2 regions of the Bacillus bruguierae genome follow, and region 2 is predicted to be linked to the other one. Evidence: a T-box and tRNA genes for the amino acid it is inferred to sense, from the RefSeq annotation. Region 2 holds a T-box; the other holds one or more tRNA genes.
The links. A T-box is a leader RNA that pairs with one kind of tRNA and senses whether it is charged. The one in region 2 lies ahead of pheS (phenylalanine--tRNA ligase subunit alpha), so its partner is inferred to be a tRNA-Phe.
Positions count from the first base shown of each region.

Region 1 (3,644 bases), on a different contig from region 2:
ACCACGAACGATTTGTTTAAAGATTTTTGTATTCTTCTCAACTAAATCTAAGCGAGTTTCACCTGGCTTTTGCGGTAATCCAGCAGTGATAACAACAAGATCTGCATCTTTACAATCCGCATAGCTACCTTTCCAAACTTTTGTTGGAGATGGAGCAAATGGAACCGCATGGCTCAAATCCATTGCTTCGCCTTCTGCTTTTGCTTCGTTTACGTCAACAAGAACAAACTCTTCAGCTACACCTTGGTTAATCATAGAATATGCATAGCTGCAACCTACAGCTCCTGTTCCTACTAATACTACGCGGTTAATACCTTTTTTCATGGTAAAATCCCCTCTCTATTTTTCAATATCATCATTAGCATTGTCATTTAAGTAAATAATTAAAATACTGTTTTTATATTGTTTAACTTCCTTACACACATATTGTAGCACGTTTTTTTGTGAGTGTATTCACATTTTATGACCCATTTGTGAAATTTATCACATATAGGGGAAAGTTATAATATTAAGTATGGAATCGATTTTAATGGAAGCGTTCTCTTTAGATTGTGAACACAAATAATACAGTATTTCATTTTACCAATAGACTATATTATATAGTGAAAATCCCAGTATTTACAAATAAACTACTCTCATTATAAGATTAGACTGAACAGTCGGTTTATAATTTATTATGGGAGTGAATAATATGAAAGATCACATCATAACTTTACAAGACGGACGTAAGTTAGCCTATATTGAATATGGTAAAACAAATGGATTACCAGTCATGCTGTTTCATGGTACACCCGGTTCAAGAATTTGGGCATTAACAGATGATATGGTAGCGAAACAATTAGGCATACGACTTATTTCAATAGATAGACCTGGCTACGGGCTCTCTGATCCAAAACAGAATCGAACAGTTCTGAATTGGGCAGAAGATGTAAATGAAATAGCAGATCAACTAAAACTCCAAACTTTTTCTATTATAGGTGTCTCAGGCGGAGGCGCTTATGCAGCAGCCTGTGCTTACAAAATCCCTGAGCGCTTACAATCCGTACAAATGGTTTCTAGTGCAACTCCGTTTGAAAATGAAGAGCCGCCAGCCAGTATGTGCCGCGAAAATCGAATTGCCTTCTTTATCTCCAAACGCTTACCTTTGCTATTAAAATGGGCATATCGTGCTCAAAAAAAGCAAATGGAAAAGAACCCTGAAAAATATATGCAAGGGATGAAAAAAGGAAATAGACATTTATGCAAATGGGATCAACAATTTATTCAAACAGATGAAGATATTAAATTAACTATGATCCACATGAAAGAAGCGTTAAGAAATAGTGTAGATGAAGCAGTAGCAGAACACTGGGGATTTAATTTTCAAAACATTTCTATTCCTATCCATATTTGGCATGGTACAGCCGACACTTTATCTTCAATAGAAGAAATAAAAAAAGTAGCCTCAGCTACTCCTCATGTAACAACACATTATATAAAAGATGCAGGACATTTCTTACCTGATGATCCCCACATATGGGAATCTATTTTACAAACAATTATTCATGATGCAGATGAGACAAACAAATCCAGTATATCATTTCATACTTCTATTTGATCCATTATGAGGTGGGAGTATTACTGCCCACGAATAGCGGGATAAAAATCAAGGAAAACCAGCTAAAATAGAGAAGTAACTATTCATTATACACAAAAAGAGATAGCAAATTATGCTATCTCTTTAATATGACCCGTACGGGATTCGAACCCGTGTTACCGCCGTGAAAGGGCGGTGTCTTAACCACTTGACCAACGGGCCAATTTCTGGCAGAGAAGAAGGGATTCGAACCCTCGCACCGCGTAAGCGATCTACTCCCTTAGCAGGGGAGCCCCTTGAGCCACTTGGGTACTTCTCTATATTATATGGCTCCGCAGGTAGGACTCGAACCTACGACCGATCGGTTAACAGCCGATAGCTCTACCACTGAGCTACTGCGGAATATGGTGGGCCTAAATGGACTCGAACCATCGACCTCACGCTTATCAGGCGTGCGCTCTAACCAGCTGAGCTATAGGCCCTAGAAAAAGCGGGTGAAGAGAATCGAACTCTCGACCAGAGCTTGGAAGGCTCTTGTTTTACCACTAAACTACACCCGCATAAAAATGGTGAGCCATGAAGGACTCGAACCTTCGACCCTCTGATTAAAAGTCAGATGCTCTACCAACTGAGCTAATGGCTCATTTTGAAATGGTGCCGGCTAGAGGACTTGAACCCCCAACCTACTGATTACAAGTCAGTTGCTCTACCAATTGAGCTAAGCCGGCTTGCATATTTCAAAATGGTGGCTCGGGACGGAATCGAACCGCCGACACGAGGATTTTCAGTCCTCTGCTCTACCGACTGAGCTACCGAGCCTTAATATAAATGGCGGTCCCGACCGGGGTCGAACCGGCGATCTCCTGCGTGACAGGCAGGCATGTTAACCACTACACCACGGGACCATTGGTTGCGGGGACAGGATTTGAACCTGCGACCTTCGGGTTATGAGCCCGACGAGCTACCAGACTGCTCCACCCCGCGATGATATAATATTCTTTTTAAAAAAATGGAGGAGGTAGAGGGATTCGAACCCCCGCGCGACTCTCGCCGCCTGTCGGTTTTCAAGACCGATCCCTTCAGCCAGACTTGGGTATACCTCCATATATATAAAACTTGAGTGGTGGACCTTGTAGGACTCGAACCTACGACCGGACGGTTATGAGCCGTCTGCTCTAACCAGCTGAGCTAAAGGTCCTTTATGGTAGCGGCGGAGGGGATCGAACCCCCGACCTCACGGGTATGAACCGTACGCTCTAGCCAGCTGAGCTACACCGCCATAAACAAGTTATAAGTGGAGCCTAGCGGGATCGAACCGCTGACCTCCTGCGTGCAAGGCAGGCGCTCTCCCAGCTGAGCTAAGGCCCCATTTTAAAAAACTATCGGGAAGACAGGATTTGAACCTGCGACCCCCTGGTCCCAAACCAGGTGCTCTACCAAGCTGAGCCACTTCCCGTTAATAAAGCGCGCCCGAGAGGACTCGAACCCCTAACCTTTTGATCCGTAGTCAAACGCTCTATCCAATTGAGCTACGGGCGCATATGGTGCCGAGGGCGGGGGTCGAACCCGCACGGTGGTCACCCACCGCAGGATTTTAAGTCCTGTGCGTCTGCCTGTTCCGCCACCCCGGCGTCATATTGTAAATTGGAGCGGAAGACGGGATTCGAACCCGCGACCCCAACCTTGGCAAGGTTGTATTCTACCACTGAACTACTTCCGCAAAACATATATGACTTATTCAATTAAAAGTGCGGGTGAAGGGAGTCGAACCCCCACGCCAAAGGCGCCAGATCCTAAGTCTGGTGCGTCTGCCAATTCCGCCACACCCGCATATTATTTTTTAAAATGGGGCGACTGATGGGAATCGAACCCACGAGTGTCGGAGCCACAATCCGATGCGTTAACCACTTCGCCACAGCCGCCATGATACTGGTGCCGGCTAGAGGACTTGAACCCCCAACCTACTGATTACAAGTCAGTTGCTCTACCAATTGAGCTAAGCCGGCATTTATATGGTGGAGGATGACGGGATCGAACCGCCGACCCCCTGCTTGTAAGGCAGGTGCTC
Region 1 is NZ_JBAWSX010000012.1:371-4,014, reverse strand. Features, by position in the region: gene WAZ07_RS18160 (L-lactate dehydrogenase) at 1-324, opposite strand, end outside; gene WAZ07_RS18155 (alpha/beta fold hydrolase) at 692-1,597, shown strand; tRNA gene WAZ07_RS18150 (tRNA-Glu) at 1,727-1,798, opposite strand; tRNA gene WAZ07_RS18145 (tRNA-Ser) at 1,805-1,895, opposite strand; tRNA gene WAZ07_RS18140 (tRNA-Asn) at 1,904-1,978, opposite strand; tRNA gene WAZ07_RS18135 (tRNA-Ile) at 1,982-2,058, opposite strand; tRNA gene WAZ07_RS18130 (tRNA-Gly) at 2,066-2,136, opposite strand; tRNA gene WAZ07_RS18125 (tRNA-Lys) at 2,144-2,219, opposite strand; tRNA gene WAZ07_RS18120 (tRNA-Thr) at 2,229-2,304, opposite strand; tRNA gene WAZ07_RS18115 (tRNA-Phe) at 2,320-2,395, opposite strand; tRNA gene WAZ07_RS18110 (tRNA-Asp) at 2,406-2,481, opposite strand; tRNA gene WAZ07_RS18105 (tRNA-Met) at 2,484-2,560, opposite strand; tRNA gene WAZ07_RS18100 (tRNA-Ser) at 2,587-2,679, opposite strand; tRNA gene WAZ07_RS18095 (tRNA-Ile) at 2,698-2,774, opposite strand; tRNA gene WAZ07_RS18090 (tRNA-Met) at 2,779-2,855, opposite strand; tRNA gene WAZ07_RS18085 (tRNA-Ala) at 2,872-2,944, opposite strand; tRNA gene WAZ07_RS18080 (tRNA-Pro) at 2,959-3,032, opposite strand; tRNA gene WAZ07_RS18075 (tRNA-Arg) at 3,042-3,115, opposite strand; tRNA gene WAZ07_RS18070 (tRNA-Leu) at 3,119-3,207, opposite strand; tRNA gene WAZ07_RS18065 (tRNA-Gly) at 3,222-3,296, opposite strand; tRNA gene WAZ07_RS18060 (tRNA-Leu) at 3,326-3,406, opposite strand; tRNA gene WAZ07_RS18055 (tRNA-His) at 3,423-3,498, opposite strand; tRNA gene WAZ07_RS18050 (tRNA-Thr) at 3,507-3,582, opposite strand; tRNA gene WAZ07_RS18045 (tRNA-Val) at 3,590-3,644, opposite strand, start outside.
Region 1: it has a tRNA-Phe gene. The T-box ahead of pheS (phenylalanine--tRNA ligase subunit alpha) is inferred to sense a tRNA for this amino acid. The anticodon was not compared.

Region 2 (3,644 bases):
ATCTAATCGCTTGATTGCTTGCAGTGCTTTTTCATAAGAGATTGTTCGGTAGTGATGTGCCCCGCTCGGTTCTTCATCTGCTTCGTCTGCCCATTTAATAATATTTTGGAGAGGTGTTCTCTCAAGTGTTTGTTCTAGTAGAAAAGAATCAGTGTGTAAGAGAATGGCAACGGAAATTTCCTTTGCTTGTTTTGGGTGTTCTCCTAATCGGATTAATAATTTATGAGCTCTTTCTGCTCCTTTAATAGCGTGTATATCATTCTTTTTATACAATTCATAGTCCCATTCCCCATTACGATACCATGTGTAATGTCCTACATCATGAAGAAAACCAGCTTTTGTTGCTGCATCGACTGAAACGTGATATTTTTTTGCTAAGTGAAACGCATGGTAAGCAACAGCAATTGCGTGAACCATTCCAGAACGGTTTATATATTTTTGTGTAATAGGATGTTTGAAAATTTGTTCAAGTGTGACACGGCGCATAAAACATTCACTCCTTTTATTCATTGATGTGTATGATGGAAACGAATAGATAGACATAAGTATATTTTGAACATTTTACTTCATCATCTTGGGTTAGTAAAGTAGAAATATTTAAGAGAAGAGGAAGTTTGATGTCTTTTTTATAACAGAAAAGTCACCCTAGCTTTCTTATGCTAAGGTGACTTTCTTTTGCTTATTTCTTTAATCCTTGCTCTAGCGTTGCTAACATCTCATGTTTTTCATTTTCATCAGCATTTTTCCAAATGACTTCAAATAAAACGCCAAGGCCTGGAAGCATTTTTTCTTCTCCGCTTTGAATTGCATCAACAATTGTTTCTTGTAATTGGTCTTGCGTGTTTCCTGATACGTTTGCCAATACAGCACCGCGTAAATTAAAGTTCATCATGTTCACCTCTTTTTAGGAATGGAAACTGAGGTTAGTTTTTGTTCTTTTTTATGTAAATATGTATGAAAAATAGGCTATAATGAGAAGACAAGAAGAGAGGGAATGCATAGAATGAAAAACATTGATTCAGTACAAAATCCGCGTGTGAAGCAGTGGAAGAAGCTGCAAACGAAAAAAGAGCGCGATAAAAAAGGGTTATTTTTTGTAGAAGGATTCCATTTAGTAGAGGAAGCTTTAAAAGCAGGAGTTGCAACAGAACTGATCGTCTCAGAGCAGACAGACCTTCCGAAAGATTGGGTGGTTGCTGATGTGGAAATGTATATTGTGTCTGAAGCGGTTGTAAAATTGTTACGTGAAACAGAAACGACGCAAGGTGTATTTGCGGTTTGTGAGAAACATGAGAAAGAAATCGCTCTTACAGATGGAAAGTTTCTACTATTAGACGGCCTGCAGGACCCAGGTAACTTAGGAACAATCATTCGTACAGCAGATGCAGCTGGACTTGATGCGGTTGTTCTTGGAGAAGGATGCGTCGATGTATATAACAGTAAAGTATTACGTTCTACACAAGGGTCTGTATTCCATTTACCGATTGTAAAAGGAAACTTAGAAGAATGGGTAGACAAGTTAACAGAAAAGAACGTTTCTGTATACGGAACAGCTCTTGAAAACGGGGTTCCATACGGTGAAGTAGCACCGACGGGAAGTTTTGCATTAATTGTAGGTAACGAAGGAAATGGCGTTCGCCAAGAGCTTCTTGCGAAATGTAATCAAAATTTATACATTCCGATTTACGGAGGAGCAGAATCATTAAATGTTGCGGTTGCAGCAGGCATTTTAACGTATTATTTACAAACTCCGGTTGCGAATCGCTAAAAAACTTCTTATAATAGGTGGAAGTACGTGTTCAAAAAAGAGGATAAAGAGAGCCGAGTAGTTCGAGGCACGGAAGCCACGAGGACACGGAGTGGCGACGTAACGAAGAAATACGAGAGCTATCTTTACCGGACGTTTTGAACATCCAATAAAAGTGAAATAGTTTAAAAAACGATGATAGAGAAGAGTAGCTTGCAAAATCGCCATTTAGGGAGAGAATGTCATGGACTGAAAGCATTCTTATGGTAGACGGAAGTGAATTCACCTCTGGAGTTGACGCCAGGACCATGTAAATGTAAAGGCGTTCCGGTCTAACAAGCCGTTATAACGAATTAAGTGGGCAGGCTCGTTCTGTCAATTTAGGGTGGTACCGCGAATTTACCTCGTCCCTTTTTAGGGAGCGAGGTTTTTTTATTTTTAACATTAGGAGGGTTCCAAATGGAAGCACGTTTAAAAGAGCTAAAGCAAGAAGCTTTAGAGCTGATTGAAGAAGCGAAAGAGCTAAAAGGCTTAAACGATGTACGCGTTGCGTATTTAGGAAAAAAAGGCCCAATTACAGAAGTATTACGCGGCATGGGGAAATTATCTCCAGAAGAGCGTCCACGTATGGGAGCGTTAGTAAATGAAGTACGCGCGGCAATTCAAACGCGCCTAGAAGACAAAATTAACCACTTAGAAAAAGCAGTAATTGAAGCGAAGTTAGCATCTGAAACTATTGATGTTACATTACCAGGTCGCCCTGTAGAAACAGGTTGTCACCATCCGTTAACAGCGGTTGTTGAACAGATTGAAGATGTGTTTATCGGTATGGGATATGAAGTTGCAGAAGGAACAGAAGTAGAGAAAGACTACTATAACTTCGAAGCATTAAACTTACCGAAAGATCACCCAGCGCGTGATATGCAAGACACTTTCTACATTACAGAAGAAACATTACTACGTACACATACATCTTCTGTGCAAGCAAGAACAATGGAAAATAATAAAGAAAAAGGCCCGATTAAAATTATTTGCCCTGGTAAAGTGTATCGCCGTGATGATGACGATGCAACGCATTCACATCAGTTCATGCAAATTGAAGGTCTTGTAATTGATAAAAACATTCGTATGAGTGACTTAAAAGGTACACTGCAAGTATTTGTGAAAAAGATGTTTGGTGAAGATCGTGAAATCCGTCTTCGTCCAAGTTTCTTCCCATTCACAGAACCATCTGTTGAGATGGATATTTCTTGTATGATGTGTCACGGAAATGGTTGCGGCACATGTAAAGGGACTGGCTGGATTGAAATTTTAGGTGCTGGTATGGTTCATCCGAACGTACTTGAAATGGCAGGCTATGATTCAAAAGAATATCAAGGTTTCGCATTCGGTATGGGTGCAGAGCGTATCGCGATGTTAAAATATGGCGTTGATGACATTCGTCATTTCTATACAAATGATGTACGTTTCTTACAACAATTCAAACGAGCGTAAGGGAAGGAGAGGATAAATATGTTCGTATCATATCGTTGGTTACAAGAGTATATAGATATTCAAGATGTAACGGCACAAGAATTAGCAGATAAAATCACGAAAAGTGGTATTGAAGTAGAAGGCATTGAAGTATTAAATAAAGGTGTAAAAGGTGTTGTAGTTGGTCACGTATTAGAATGTGAAAAACATCCAGAAGCTGATAAATTAAGCAAATGTCTAATCGACATCGGTGAAGAAGAGCCAGTACAAATCATTTGCGGTGCTTCTAATATTGCAAAAGGTTTAAAAGTACCAGTTGCAAAAGTTGGTGCTGTTCTTCCTGGTAACTTCAAAATTAAAAAAGCAAAGCTACGTGGTGAAGCTTCTCACGGTATGGTTTGTTCTTTACAGGAGCTTGGCGTTG
Region 2 is NZ_JBAWSX010000001.1:301,341-304,984, forward strand. Features, by position in the region: gene WAZ07_RS01480 (HD domain-containing protein) at 1-486, opposite strand, end outside; gene sspI (small acid-soluble spore protein SspI) at 680-889, opposite strand; gene WAZ07_RS01490 (TrmH family RNA methyltransferase) at 1,004-1,768, shown strand; T-box leader at 1,934-2,162, shown strand; gene pheS (phenylalanine--tRNA ligase subunit alpha) at 2,207-3,241, shown strand; gene pheT (phenylalanine--tRNA ligase subunit beta) at 3,260-3,644, shown strand, end outside.